3 regions of the Micromonospora sp. WMMD736 genome follow, and region 2 is predicted to be linked to each of the others. Evidence: riboswitches for the same ligand, from Rfam matches in the RefSeq annotation. Region 2 holds a riboswitch; each other region holds the start of a gene.
The links. A riboswitch is a leader RNA that binds a small molecule or an ion and turns the genes downstream of it on or off. The one in region 2 is predicted to bind cobalamin.

Region 1: linked by a shared signal. The riboswitch ahead of metE (5-methyltetrahydropteroyltriglutamate--homocysteine S-methyltransferase) and the one ahead of ACN269_RS01045 (CbtB domain-containing protein) in region 2 are both predicted to bind cobalamin.
Region 3: linked by a shared signal. The riboswitch ahead of ACN269_RS09135 (acyl-CoA thioesterase) and the one ahead of ACN269_RS01045 (CbtB domain-containing protein) in region 2 are both predicted to bind cobalamin.

Annotation. Positions count from the first base shown of each region.
Region 1 covers NZ_JBMHMI010000001.1:2,172,088-2,175,296, reverse strand. The annotation lists gene ACN269_RS09150 (recombinase family protein) at 1-634, opposite strand, end outside; gene ACN269_RS09145 (hypothetical protein) at 1,143-1,343, shown strand; cobalamin riboswitch at 1,393-1,605, shown strand; gene metE (5-methyltetrahydropteroyltriglutamate--homocysteine S-methyltransferase) at 1,722-3,209, shown strand, end outside.
Region 2 covers NZ_JBMHMI010000001.1:291,731-299,802, forward strand. The annotation lists gene ACN269_RS01030 (GH92 family glycosyl hydrolase) at 1-346, shown strand, start outside; gene ACN269_RS01035 (histidine phosphatase family protein) at 536-1,126, opposite strand; gene ACN269_RS01040 (CbtA family protein) at 1,123-1,893, opposite strand; gene ACN269_RS01045 (CbtB domain-containing protein) at 1,884-2,087, opposite strand; cobalamin riboswitch at 2,123-2,262, opposite strand; cobalamin riboswitch at 2,404-2,617, shown strand; gene ACN269_RS01050 (ribonucleoside-diphosphate reductase subunit alpha) at 2,813-5,140, shown strand; gene ACN269_RS01055 (ribonucleotide-diphosphate reductase subunit beta) at 5,179-6,174, shown strand; gene ACN269_RS01060 (family 43 glycosylhydrolase) at 6,327-8,072, opposite strand, start outside.
Region 3 covers NZ_JBMHMI010000001.1:2,168,628-2,171,836, reverse strand. The annotation lists gene metE (5-methyltetrahydropteroyltriglutamate--homocysteine S-methyltransferase) at 1-511, shown strand, start outside; cobalamin riboswitch at 692-906, shown strand; gene ACN269_RS09135 (acyl-CoA thioesterase) at 1,095-1,541, shown strand; gene ACN269_RS09130 (ABC transporter substrate-binding protein) at 1,763-2,653, shown strand; gene ACN269_RS09125 (hypothetical protein) at 2,721-3,209, opposite strand, start outside; gene ACN269_RS09120 (peptidase) at 3,203-3,209, opposite strand, start outside.

The sequences.
Region 1 (3,209 bases), 1.9 Mb from region 2:
GATGCGGCCCTGCCTCGGCCAGCCGGTACCCGTACGGCGGCCGGCCGCCGAGATGACGGCCTTGCTCGATGACCTGGGCGCGCATGGCCGCCTTGGCCCGAAACCGCGAGCGCTGGATCTCACGTTTGGAGTGCACACCGAGCAGGGCCAGCAGCGACAGGTGGAACTCGTTGCTGACGTCGACCGGGCCGTTGAGCTCGGGCAGCCACAGCTGCACGCCGTAGAGGTTGAACAGCGGCGCGAGGTCGCGAAATTGGTTGCCGTAGAAGGCTCGCTCGAACTCTCCCACTACCACCGCGTCGAACCCGCGGGCAGGGTCGGCGAGCGCTGCCAGCAATCGTGCGGCTTGCGGGCGACGTGGCCAGGGCACCTGGCGGGAATGGCCCACGTCGAAGAACTCGGCCACGATCACGCCCTGGCCGTCGATCACGTCCTCGGCGAAGTCGCGTTGCCACCGCGCCGACGACAGCCGGTCCTGGAACTCCCGGGTCGACATCCGGCCGTAGAACGCGAACCGGATGCCCGGTGGCTTCGGTGTTGTCGGGTGCCGCGTCCGCAGGCGGCCTCGCCGGCTCGGCTGCTGTAGCCACCAGCCGAGCAGGTCGGGGCCGTCACGTTCCGCCGCGTGCTGCATCAGGACCTCCCACACGAGAGCCAGAGACAAACCCCAATATGGATACTTAACGATGCTGTGGTTCACTGGACTCGGCCACGCACCGCAGCTGTTGGCGCAGAGAAAGGCATCGAGGTTCGAGGCGCGTGCTCGCCCTGCGGCCCGTCGCCCGTCGGCACCAATTGGGCAAATGAGCGGTTGCCGGTGCGAGTGTCCGGCAAGTGCTATGCATGCCCAGGGTGGGACATCGATCATGTAGTCGCCGTCATGCGGGTGCATGCCGTATCAGTGCTGGTACGGCATGCGGTGGTGGTGCTTTTGGCGGAACTCGGTCAGGCCTCCTGTGATCTCGAGGCGGGTGAGCGGCTGGCATTCGCAGGATGCATGGACCGCCGCCAGTTTTTGGATCGGGTTCCCAGCCTGAGTGTCCCAACGCCCAGCCGTCCCAGGCCGCATCGGTGTGGCAGACCTGCCGAGGGTCCGCCTGTCGCGATGCGGTTGTGTCGATGGAGACCGTCCGCCGGACATCATGGCCGGTCTGCCGGAGCAGGCGTACGCCGCCGGGGAGGTCACTTCCGAGGGGGAGGACGACGACCATCTCCCGCACGATCTGATCGATGCGGTCGCCGTCGACTCCGACCCACGGGTACGGCGGCTGCGGGAGCTGCTGCGCGAGCGCGGCTGGTCCGGTTGGAACCGGATGCAGCGGCTGGCCGAGCCACCCGACTGACCGGTCCCGCTCAGCGGACACGTTGAGCCGGGTGATGCGTGGAGCCCCTAGGATAGATGTCGGTGTTGGTTCGCCGTGGCCTCATTGGTCGTGGCGCCGTAAGAGGGAACCTGGTGCGAAACCGGGACTGCCCCGCAGCGGTGAGTGGGAACGACCGCCGTCATCAAGCACTGGACCGGAAGGTCTGGGAAGCGACGGCCAGTAGGCGACCGAAGAGGTCTTGCCCGCGAGTCCGAAGACCTGCCAGCGCCGCGCGCGCCAGCCGGTGTGCGCCGCCGATGGTCTCTCGGGACGGCCGGGGCGGAAGCCGGTACGTTGCCGTACCCCTTCCTTCCCTGTCGTGGCGCGAGTCCTCGGCCTCTTCGAGGGAAGGACCCCATGAACACCGCATTCGGTCAGAGCACTGTGCTCGGCTATCCGCGCATCGGCCGCAACCGCGAGTTGAAGAAGGCCGTCGAGGCCTACTGGGCGGGACACATCGACGCGGAAGAGTTGGAGACCACCGCTGCCGCGCTGCGGCGCGAGGTCTGGCAGGCGCTGCGCGACGCAGGCTTGGACGCCATCCCGTCGAACACCTTCTCCTACTACGACCACATGCTCGACACCGCCGTGGCCGTCGGCGCCATTCCGCGACGCTTCGCGCGTCTCGGTCTGTCCGAGCTGAACACGTACTTCGCGATGGCCCGTGGTGTCGACGCCGAGCCGGCACTGGAGCTGACGAAGTGGTTCGACACGAACTACCACTATCTGGTGCCGGAGGTGGACGGCGACACCGTCTTCGCGGCGAACCCCGCGAAGGCGTTGCGCGAGTACCGCGAAGCCCGTGACCTCGGCGTCGAGAGCCGCCCGGTGCTCGTCGGACCGGCCACGTTCCTGCTGCTGTCCAAGGCCAGCGACGGGGGTGGTCAACCGTTCGACCGGTTGCCGGACCTCGTCGACGTGTACGCCGACCTCCTGCGGACGCTCGCCGACGCCGGGGTGCGGTGGGTGCAGCTGGACGAGCCCGCCTACGTGGGCGAGCGCAGCGAGGCGGAGATCGCCGCGCTCCGTGACGCGTACCGCCGGTTGTGCGCCGTCGAGCAGCGGCCGACAATCTTTGTCGCCACCTACTTCGGGACGCTCGGTGACGCGCTCCCCGCTCTGTTGGACACGCCGATCGAGGCGATCGGTGTGGACCTGGTCGCCGGGCCCGGCAACCTGCGGCAGCTCGCCAGCGCGGGCCCATTGCGCGGCAAGACGATCGTCGCCGGGCTCGTCGACGGCCGCAACGTTTGGCGCACGGATCTGCGTGCGGCGATCACCGCCGGCGCGGTGGTGACGGGGCTCGCCGATCATGTCGCGGTGTCGACGTCGTGTTCGCTGCTGCACGTGCCGGTGGACCTGTCCGCCGAGACCGCGCTCGACCCGGACGTGCGCCAGCGGCTGGCGTTCGCGCGGCAGAAGGTCGACGAGGTCGTCCTGCTGGGACGGGCTCTACGCAACGGCACCACATCTCTGCCCGCACCGCTTCCGGCGTCGCCCGCTTCCTGGTACGACGCCACCGTACGGGGCAGGCTTGCCGCGCTGCGGGCCGCTGACCGGCAGCGTGGTGCCTACCCGCAGCGCGCCGCGGCTCAGCAGGCCCGGCTGCACCTGCCGGCGCTGCCGACCACGACGATCGGTTCGTTCCCGCAGACCGACGAGCTGCGTCGGGCCCGGGCCGCGTACCGGGCCGGCCAGCTTGACGAGGTCGACTACACCCGGCGGATGCGCCTTGAGGTCGGACGGGTCATCCGACTTCAGGAACGGCTGGGCCTCGACGTGCTGGTGCACGGCGAGCCGGAACGCAACGACATGGTCCAGTACTTCGGCGAGCAGTTGAGCGGG
Region 2 (8,072 bases):
CACCGGCGCGTCCTCGGCGAACCCGGCGACGGCGACCGTGCAGGTGATCGTGGGTTCGGCGGAGCCGGCCTACCAGCCGCGCCTGTCGTTGCCCACGCCGACCGCGCCGCGCGGCACGGCGATCACCGTCGACGGCACCGGCTTCGCGCCGAACGAGACGATCACGGTCAGCCTCGGCGACGGCCGTCGGGTCGGCACGGTGCGCGCGAACGGTGACGGCATCGTCGCCGGTGGGACCGTCGGCGTCCCGGATTCGATGGAGCCCGGAGTCACCAGCGTGACGCTGGCCGGGTCCCGGTCGAAGGCGACGGTGTCCCGACCGTTCACGATCACCGCTACGAAGTAGGCCGGAAGCACATCAGTCGGGCGGGCCGTACTCCACGGCCCGCCCGACATCCGTTGCGGGTCCGCCGATCCCGGCCCCGAACGGCGGGTCGCGGGACCGCTCGCCTCGCCCGACCGATCGCCGCTCCTGCCAGCCGACCTCGCTGCCCCGAATCTGGGGCAGCTCGACAGGGGTCGTGGTAGACCCTCGTCACCCCTCCGCCGGTGCTGGTGCCGCGTCCAGGCGGAGCTGCCAGTGTGGGCCGTGGCCAGTGAGCCGGACGACCGCCAGCGGCGCGACGTCGAACAGCCGGTACGTCGCCAACGGCAGATCCAGGGCGTGCACGAGCGCGACCCGGATCACGAGCGGGTGGGTGACGGCGGTGACCCGTCGGCCGCCGCCGCGCTGCGCGTCCAGCCACCGACCGACGCGCCGGCGCACGGCGACGATCGACTCACCACCGTGCGGCGCGGCGTCCGGATCGGACAGCCACTCGCGCAGCGCGTCGGGCCGTTCCGCCGCGATCTCGGCCAGGGCCCGGCCGGACCAGTCGCCGTAATCGCAGTCGGCCAGGCCTGCCTCGACGCTGGGCGCGAGGCCGAGAACCTCGGCGGTCTCGACGGCCGCCGTCTCCGGGCTGGACAGGCAGGCGTCGGGCGGACGCCGGCAAGGCAGGGCGGGGGACAGGGCGAGGGCGGCACGTCGGCCGCCCTCGTCCAGACCGTCGTCTCCGCCGAACCGGGCCTGCCGCAGGGCGGCGGTGTGACCGTGGGCGACCAGCCGCAGGCTGGTGGCGCTCACCCGGCCAGTGGTGCGTCGGCGGCCGCGCGCTGGCGGTGCATCAGGGCGGCGAAGAGCAGGCCGATCCCGGTCCACAGCACCGTCTGGGTGCCGAGTGAGGCGAGTCGGAAGTTCCACAGCAGTGTCGCGGGGAAGTCGGCGGGGACCTCCTGGAACGACGGCAGCACCACATAGGACACGACGGTGACCAGCAGGAAGCCGCCGACCGCGGCGCTGGCCCGCAGCCACACGGGCGCGTGTTCACTCACCGACCGGTAGCCCAGCGAACCGGACCAGACCGCGACCAGGCCGAGCACCACCATCAGCAGGTAGGTGACCGTGCGCTGGTCGATGGTGGCGGGGTCGCCGACGGCCGGCGGATTCGGCGGGTACTTGAGGAACGGCACGAGCACCGCGCCGAGCAGCGCGCCGCCGGCGAGCAACAGCCCGGACCGTCCGTCGTCGGCGGTCTGCCGCCTACGGGCCAGCAGGACGTACGCGCTGGCCAACAGGCCGCCCATGGCGACACCGAACAGGCCGGTGGCCAGGAAGAGGCCGCCGCGCTGGCCGTCCCGGCCGATCAGGGCCTCCTCGCCGTGCTGGTGCCCGTCGGCGGTAGGCCCGGCGTGCGTGGCCGCCTCCTCGATGGCGATGGCCGCCTCGACGTGTGGTTCGCCGACGACGTAGGCGAACGTCCCGGCGAGCAGGCCGGCCACCAGGCCGGCGAGCAGCCCGCGCAGCAGGACCGTGACGAACGTGGGTGCGGTTCCGGTGCCGCTCAGTGGCACGGGACACCGAGCAGGTGCCGGCCGTCGTGCATCAGCTCGTGCAGGTACATCCCGCTGCGCGAGACCGCCCCCTGGTCGAAGGCGACGAGGTAGGCCAGCAGGGCGAGCACGGCGACGGTGGCCAGGACCGTCCACAGGAGACGGATCGGGACAGCGGGGTGCGCCAGCGGCTGGCTGGACGTGGAGCTGGACATGCGTGAACGAACCTCCTCGGGGATGACGCGTCCCCATCGCAAGGCTGCGGACGACCGAGCGTCCTGGCTCGCGACCCCCGGGCTGGGGGCCGCTCACAGTGGCGCGACCGCGCCGGATTCTCACCGGCTTCCCTCGCGTCGCCGCAGATAGTGGGTCGACCGTATCGGTGCCGGTTCCGCTCGGTCAAGCCGACGACGACTGTCGGGGTGCCGCCGCCCGCCACCCGGCCCGGGTCGATCGACGAGGACCGTCACGTCGACCGCGACACGCCCGAGACCGACATGTGGGGTGTGACAAACGTGCCCGCCCCTATATATGGTGTCGACCGCAGCTGGTTCGGCCAATCCTGGTGACTGGTCGAGGCAAGAGGGAACCCGGTGGAAATCCGGGACTGTCCCGCAGCGGTGAGTGGGAACGACCGCCGTCATCAGCACTGGGCCATCGGCCTGGGAAGCGACGGCCAGTAGGTGACCGGGCAGGCCCGGTCGCGCCCGCGAGTCCGAAGACCTGCCAGCGCGCCGCGTACCCGAACCTCGGGTGCGCGGCGGTCCGAGGCCGCGTGGTACGGCTGACGCCACCTGACCCATGCCCGCGCGGGCTTGGCGTCCGATGGTCTCCGCCTCCTCGCGTCCGAGGGCCCTTGAGGTCTCGAACTCCCGAGGAGTGAGTGGTGACAGTCACCGAGGTGGTCCCGGTCAGCGGTGAGGCCGTGCGGCGGACCCCGATGCAGGTGCGCAAGCGCGACGGCGGCACCGAGGCCGTGGACGTGAACAAGATCGTCCGGGCGGTCGAGCGGTGGGCCGACGACCTGACCGACGTCGACCCGATGCGGGTGGCCACCCGTACGATCAGCGGCCTCTACGACGGCGCGACGACGGCCGAGCTGGACCGGCTGTCCATCCAGACGGCGGCCGAGATGATCGGCACGGAGCCGCAGTACTCGCGCCTGGCCGCGCGGCTGTTGGCCGGCTACGTCGACAAGGAGGTGCGGCGTCAGGGCATCACCTCGTTCAGCGCGGCGATCCGGGCCGGCCACGCCGAGGGTCTGATCGGCGACGAGACCGCCGCGTTCGTCGCCGCGCACGCGGAGACGTTCGACAACGCCGTCGACGCCGACGGCGACCGCCGCTTCGAGTACTTCGGCCTGCGCACCGTCTACGACCGGTACCTGCTGCGTCACCCCACCACCCGGCTGGTGCTGGAGACCCCGCAGTACTGGCTGCTGCGGGTGGCCTGCGGCCTGTCCCGTACGCCGGACGAGGCGGTCGACTTCTACCGGCTGATGTCCAGCCTCGCCTATCTGCCCAGCTCACCGACCCTGTTCAACTCCGGCACCCGACACACCCAGATGTCCTCGTGCTATCTCGTGGACTCGCCGCGCGACGAACTGGACTCGATCTACGCGCGCTACGCCCAGGTCGCCAACCTGTCCAAGTTCGCCGGTGGCATCGGCATCGCGTTCTCCCGGGTCCGGTCCCGCGGCGCGCTGATCCGGGGTACGAACGGGCAGTCCAACGGGATCGTGCCGTGGCTGCGCACGTTGGACGCGAGCGTCGCGGCGGTCAACCAGGGCGGCCGGCGCAAGGGTGCGGCCTGCGTCTACCTGGAGCCGTGGCACCCGGACATCGAGGAGTTCCTCCAGCTCCGGGACAACACGGGCGAGGACGCCCGGCGTACCCACAACCTCAACCTGGCCAACTGGATCCCGGACGAGTTCATGCGCCGGGTCGAGGCCGACGAGATGTGGTCGCTGTTCGACCCCGACGAGGTGCCCGAACTGCCGGACCTGTGGGGGGAGCGGTTCGACGCCGCGTACCGGGCCGCCGAGGAGCAGGGCCGCTACGTGCGGCAGCTGCCCGCCCGCGAGCTGTACGGGAAGATGATGCGGGCCCTGGCCCAGACCGGCAACGGCTGGATGACCTTCAAGGACGCGGCCAACCGGCTCTGCAACCAGACGGCCGAGCCGGGCAACGTGGTCCACCTCTCCAACCTCTGCACCGAGATCATCGAGGTGTCCAGCGACGACGAGACCGCCGTGTGCAACCTCGGCTCGGTGAACGTCGCCGCCCACCTGACCGACGACGGCATCGACTGGGAACGACTGCGCGCCACGGTCCGGACGGCGGTGACCTTCCTCGACCGGGTCATCGACATCAACTACTACCCGACCCCGCAGGCGGCGGCGAGCAACCCTCGTTGGCGGCCGGTCGGGCTCGGGCTGATGGGGTTGCAGGACGTGTTCTTCGCGCTGCGGCTGCCGTTCGACGCGCCGGCCGCGCGGGAGCTGTCCACCCGGATCAGCGAGGAGCTGTACCTGACCGCCCTGGAGACCTCCGCCGACCTGGCGCGGGAGTTCGGCGCCCACCCGACGTACCCGCAGACCCGGGCCGCCCGGGGCCAGCTTCAACCCGACCTCTGGGGCGTCGAGGGTACGCAGACCGCCCGCTGGGACGCGCTGCGGGAGCGGGTCGCCGCGCACGGGCTGCGCAACTCGCTGCTGGTGGCGGTCGCGCCCACCGCGACGATCGCCTCGATCGCCGGCTGTTACGAGTGCGTCGAGCCGCAGGTGTCCAACCTGTTCAAGCGCGAGACGCTGTCGGGGGAGTTCCTCCAGGTCAACACCGCTCTGGTACGCGAGTTGAAGGCCCGCGGCCTGTGGACCGAGCAGATCCGGTCGGCGATCAAGCGGGCCGAGGGCTCGGTGCAGTCCGTCGCGGAGCTGCCGGCCGACGTGCGGGAGCTGTTCCGCACCGCGTGGGAGCTGCCGCAGCGCGCGCTGATCGACCTGGCCGCCGCCCGCGCGCCGTTCATCGACCAGTCCCAGTCGCTGAACCTGTTCCTGGCCTCGCCCACCATCGGCAAGCTCTCCTCGATGTACCTGTACGCCTGGAAGACCGGTCTGAAGACCACCTACTACCTGCGGTCCCGGCCGGCCACCCGGATCCAGCAGGCCACCGTCAGCGCGGTGACGCCCGTCGTCCCCGTCGCTGTCGACGCCGACGCGCTGGCCTGCTCGCTGGAGAACCCGGAGTCCTGCGAGGCGTGCCAGTGACCACCGCCGACACCACCACCGACGCGAGGACCACACACATGCTGCTCGACCCCGGGATGGACCTGACTCTCCGCCCGATGCGCTACCCGCACTTCTTCGACCGCTTCCGGGACGCCATCCGCAACACGTGGACGGTCGAGGAGGTCGACCTGCACGCCGACCTCGCCGACCTGGACCGGCTGTCGCCGGCCGAGCGGCATCTGGTCAGCCGCCTCGTCGCGTTCTTCGCCACCGGCGACACGATCGTCGCCAACAACCTCGTGCTCAACCTGTACCAGCACGTCAACAGCCCCGAAGGCCGGCTCTACCTGTCGCGGCAACTGTTCGAGGAGGCCGTGCACGTCCAGTTCTACCTGAACCTGCTCGACACGTACGTGCCCGACGAGACCGAGCGGTTCGAGGCCTTCGCCGCCATCGAGAACATTCCGTCGATCCGTCGCAAGGCCGAGTTCTGCTTCCGCTGGATCGACTCGCTGGGCGACCTGCGGGAGTTGCGTACCCGCGAGGACCGGCGGGCCTTCCTGCTCAACCTGATCTGCTTCGCCGCCTGCATCGAGGGGTTGTTCTTCTACGGCGCGTTCGCGTACGTCTACTTCCTGCGCTCCCGTGGCCTGCTGCACGGCCTCGCCTCCGGCACCAACTGGGTGTTCCGCGACGAGTCCATGCACATGGCGTTCGCGTTCGACGTCGTCGACACCGTCCGCGCCGAGGAGCCCGATCTGTTCGACGACGACCTGGCCGACCAGGTCCGCCGGATGCTCACCGAGGCGGTCGAGTGCGAGGTCCAGTTCGCCGAGGACCTGGTGGGCCAGGGGGTGCCCGGTCTCACGTTGACCGACATGCGCCAGTACCTCCAGCACGTCGCCGATCGCCGGCTCGCCCAGCTCGGGATCGCGCCGCACTACGGGTCGGCCAACCCGTTCGCCTTCATGGAGCTGCAGGACGTGCAGGAGCTGTCCAACTTCTTCGAGCGGCGGGTGTCGGCGTACCAGGTCGGGGTGACCGGCACGGTCGCCTTCGACGACGACTTCTAGAACCCCCACCCCACCCCCGGCCCCGCCCCGTCGATCATGAAGTCGTTGCGCCCCTATCGGCGTGTCGGGGGCATTGACTCCATGATCGACGTCGGCGGCGGACGGGTGTGGGGATGGGGTGGGGGTGTTCTTGGGGGTGGGGGACGGGGGAGTCAGGCGGGGGTGCAGGTGGGGGTGGTGGTGGGCGGACTCGACGAGGTGATGGAGCTGAGGTAGCCGGCGGTGGTCGTCGCGCCCGGCGCGAGTTGGCCGTTGTACGCGGCGTTCGCGACGGTGACCTGACTACCCGACTGGGTGAGGGTGCCGTTCCAGACCTGGGACACCGTCTGCCCGCTGGCGAGCGTCCAGGTGACCCGCCAGCCGTTGAGCGCCGACGATCCGGAGTTGGTGACCGTGAGCCGCCCCTCGAACCCGCCCTGCCAGGTGTTCACCACGGTGTTGGTGACCGCGCAGGACGTCCCCGCCGGGCCTGTCGGCGTCGGCGTGGGGGTGGTCGTGGGCGTCGGAACGGGCGTGGGCGTCGCGTCCACGGGCGGGCTCGGCGTCGGGGTCGGGGTGGGCGTCGTGCCGTTGGCTTGGAACTGCCACCAGTTGAGGTTGAACAGCGTGCCGCTGCCGCCGGTGAACCGCAGGTACAGATCCTGGGTACCGGTGGCGCCGGAGACCGGGCAGGAGACGGTCTGCCAGGTCTGCCACCCACCGGTGCCGGGTACCGCGCAGCTGCCCACCCGGGTGCCGGTGGGACTGCCGAGGCGCAGTTCGACGGTGCCGCCGGACGTCGCCGAGGCTACCCGCGCGGAGAAGGAGGTCGCGCCCGTACCGAAGCCGACGCCCTTGACCTTGATGTAGTCCCCGTTCTCGATCCACCCGACGTTCATCCCGCCCTCGCTGGCCGGCTCGGTCTCGATGCCGGAGCCCCAGGCGATGGTCTCGGCCTCCTGCCGCACGTACGGGTTCAGCGTGCCGATCTGTGGCGCGCCCGTCGTGGTCATGTTGATCGTCGGGATGGTGCCGTTGGTGTTGTACGTGAACTTCTCCACGGCCACCGAACGGGTGTAACCGCCACCGCCCGGCAGCGCCCCGTTGTGGTAGAAGAAGTACGAGCCGCCGTTGAAGTCGATGACTCCCGGGTGGTTGGTGAAGCTCGCGCCCTGGCGGGGCATGACCGTGCCGCGGTAGGTCCACGGGCCGGTCGGCCCGGTGGCGGTCGAGTATCCGATGAACTCGGAGCAGCACTCCGCCGCGAACACGTTGTAGTAGATGCCGTTGCGCTTGTAGACCCAGGGGCCTTCCTCGTAGAGGGTGGGTCGGCTCGCGTTGCCGCTGCGGGCGCCGAAACCGGCGGTGGTGAGCGGGATCTTGGTGGCGCTGCCGCTGTAGGAGATCATGTCGGCGTTCAGCCGGACGTACCACAGGTTCGGGTTGCCCCAGTACAGGTACGCCTGACCGTCGTCGTCGACGAAGACCGTGGGATCGATCTCGCCGTTGCCCACCAGGGGGCGGCCGATGGCGTCCCGGAACGGCCCGGTGGGGCTGTCGGAGACCGCGACGCCGATGGCCATCGAGTTGGTGGCCCGGGCGGTGACCGGCACGTACCAGTAGAACTTGCCGTTACGGGCCACGACCTGACCGGCCCACGCGTTGGCGCTGGCCCAACTGAAGGTGGCCACGCTCAACGGTGAGCCGTGGTCGGTCCAGTTGACCATGTCGGCCGACGACCACACCCGCCAGTCCTTCATGGTGAAGTACGTGGAGCCGTCCTCGTCGTGGCCGGTGTAGAGGTAGACCCGTCCGTTGTGGACCAGGGGCGCCGGGTCGGCCGTGTAGATGTGCTGGACGATGGGGTTGTCCGCGCGGGCGGCCGTGGCCGGCATCAGCGTCGAGACGAGTAGCAGGCT
Region 3 (3,209 bases), 1.9 Mb from region 2:
GTGCCGTGATCTCGAGGCGGCCGGTATTCGGGTGATCCAGGTCGACGAGCCGGCGCTGCGTGAGACGCTGCCGCTGCGCCGGGCCGACCAGAAGGCATACCTGGAGTGGGCGGTCGGCGCGTTCCGCCTGGCGACCTCCGGTGTCGCCGACGACACCCAGGTCCACACCCATTTGTGTTACTCGGAGTTCGGTGAGGTCATCACCGCCATCGACGCTCTCGACGCCGACGTCACCAGCATCGAGGCGTCCCGTTCGAAGATGGAGGTCCTCGACGACCTCGCCGCGATCGGATACCACCGCGGAGTCGGCCCCGGCGTCTGGGACATCCACTCACCGCGGGTGCCCTCGCACGAAGAGGTCGTGCAGGCGCTGCGTCGGGCAGCGGCGGTGGTTCCCGTCGAGCGGCTGTGGGTGAACCCCGACTGCGGTCTCAAGACCCGCGCCTACCCAGAAGTCAAGGCATCCCTGCAACATCTGGTCGCCGCTGCCGTCGAGCTTCGCGGCCACTGAGTACCACGCCGGGCGGGACGAGCGTCAGTCCCGCCCGGCAGCCACGGGAGTAAACCCAGGTGAGCGCGGGCCGCCGCACCGGCCACCGCCGGCGTGCCGCTGTGGTTCTGGCCGTTCAACACTGGCTCGGAGAGTTTCGGAGCGCCGGCCTCGGCAGCGGAGGTTCCTTAACGATCCATTAGACTGGCTGGTGGCGTTGGTTCGCCCGGTCACGACCGACCGGGCGTCGTAAGAGGGAACCCGGTGGAAATCCGGGACTGCCCCGCAGCGGTGAGTGGGAGCGACCGCCGTCATCAGCACTGGGCCCATCAGCCTGGGAAGCGACGGCCAGTAGGGGACCGGCGTAGCCGGTCGCGTCCGCGAGTCCGAAGACCTGCCCGCGCTGCGTACACAACAGTGTGCGCTGCCGTCGGCCTCGCGGGTGGGCTGAGCGGGTGACGTGCCGTCCGTCGGCGCGTGCTCCTCAGCGTGTATCCGCGTTCCGGCGGTGTGGTTTCCCGAGGGACGGATCACCGCTGTGCACGACACCACCGCGATCGCCGGCCGAGCGCCGTCGGCGTCGCATTTGACCCTGTCGCAGATCATGGACCAACATCACACCAACCTGATGGGTACGGTGCACGGCGGCCGGATCCTCAACCTGATCGACTCGGTCGCCGGGGTGGTCGCCGCCCGGCACTCCGACGGGCCGGCCGTCACCGCCGCCATCGACGAGACCGCGTTCCTGCGGGCGGTGCGGGTCGGCGACGTCGTACACGTCGACGCGCGCATCACCTGGGCGGGCCGCAGCTCGATGGAGGTGGCCGTGAAGGTGACCGCGGACCGCTGGGACCGCGCCGTGCCGCCCACGGACGTGGCCACGGCCCATCTGGTCATGGTCGCCATCGACGACGACGGGCAGCCACGTGCGGTGCCGCCGCTGCTGCCGGAAACGGACGGGGACCGGCGTCGGTACCGTGAGGCGGAGATCCGCCGGGAACACCGGTTGGCGCTGCGGCGGGCGTTGCTCGACGGCGCCGTAGAGGTCTAAGACCTGCTCGGACTGTCCGTCGCGGCGCTGGCCGGTCACCTGGCAGCGATCGTCGTCCTCACCGCCCGCCAGGTTCGGCGATGATGCTCGTGCTGGCCAACGCCTCCTGTTATGGCATCCGCGTCGGGGTGGTGGTCGCGTTCGGCGTCGTCCGCCGGGAAGGCCGTCGCCCGTCGTGCGGGAGTGGACGCCATTCGGTCGTGCCTGGTAGGCAGACGGGTGTGCGCATTGTCTCCCTGCTGCCGGCGGCCACGGACATCGTGGCCATGCTCGGACTGACCGGGCATCTGGTCGGTCGTACCCATGAGTGCGACTGGCCGCCGGGGGAACTGACCGATATTCCGGCGGTGACCGCGACGTCGCTGCCGGGGGCGTTGACGAGCCGGGAGATCTCGGCGGCGATCGCTGGCGACGCGCACCGGGGGTCGTCGTTGTACCAGCTCGACGTCGCCGTGTTGGAGGATCTGAAGCCGGATCTGATCCTGACCCAGGATCTGTGCGACGTGTGTGCGGTCTCCTACGAGCGGGTCAACGACGCCGTCCGACTGATGGACTTTGACACGAGGGTGGTGTCCCTGGAGGCGAGGACCATCGCCGGGATCCTCGACACGGTCGATGCCGTGGCCGCGCTGACCGGCACCGACGAACGGGCGGCGAAGATCCGCGCCGACAGCGAGCGTCGCCTCGCCGCGTTGCCCGGGCCGGCGGCCGGCGCGCCGAGGGTGTTGTTCGTCGAGTGGCTCGACCCGCTTATGCCCGGCGGGCACTGGGTGCCGGAGCAGATCAGCTACGCCGGCGGGCAGTCACTGCTGCTCGGACCGGGCGCGCACAGCACACCGCACCGATGGTCGGTCGTCGCGGACCTGGCCCCCGACGTGGTGGTGTTCGGGCCGTGCGGGTTCACACCGAAGCAGACGCTTGACGAGTTGTCCGTGGCGACCGCGCAACCCGGGTGGGCTGACCTGCCCGCGGTGCGCGACGGGCAGGTGTGGGTGGTCGACGGACCCGCCTACTTCAACCGCCCGGGCCCGAGGGTCGTCGACGGCGCGGAGATCCTCGCCGCCGTCCTTGCCGGCCGCTCCGACTCCCGCACCCAGCACGTGCCCACCTGATGCGTCGGGGTGGTGCCGCGCGGCCCGGTAGCACAGGGCTGCGGTGCCGGCACCACCCCAGCGCCAGTTACGGCGGGGAGATCGACGGAGCCTGTCCGGAGCCGAAGCGCCACCCCTCGACAGTGCCCTGCGCGGGGTTGTAGCTGCTCGCGCCGAGCGTGCTGTAGGACCAGGTACCGCCGGGCACGGCGTGCCAATACGACCAGTACGCGCTGGCCGGGGGAGTATTGACACATGGCTCGGAGGCGGGCATGGGGTAGCCGTTGATACGGCAGACGAAGGCAAGGCCCCATCGTTGAGTGCCCGTCACGGTGAAGCCCCCGCCCTGCAACGCGGCCAGGCCGGTCGGCGGGTCCCCGAGTCGGCAGCCGGTCTGCACACCGAGGCCGAACGCGGTGAGGTCGACCACCACCGTGACGCCCGCGCCCGCCGCGCACGCCGCAGCGTGCGCGGCGCGCGGCATCGGGTCGACGACGACCAGGCCAGCGCTGACGACGACAGCCGCGAACAGCAGCGCCAACCGTCGCCGAATCACCGCCCGCTGCGCGGTCACCAC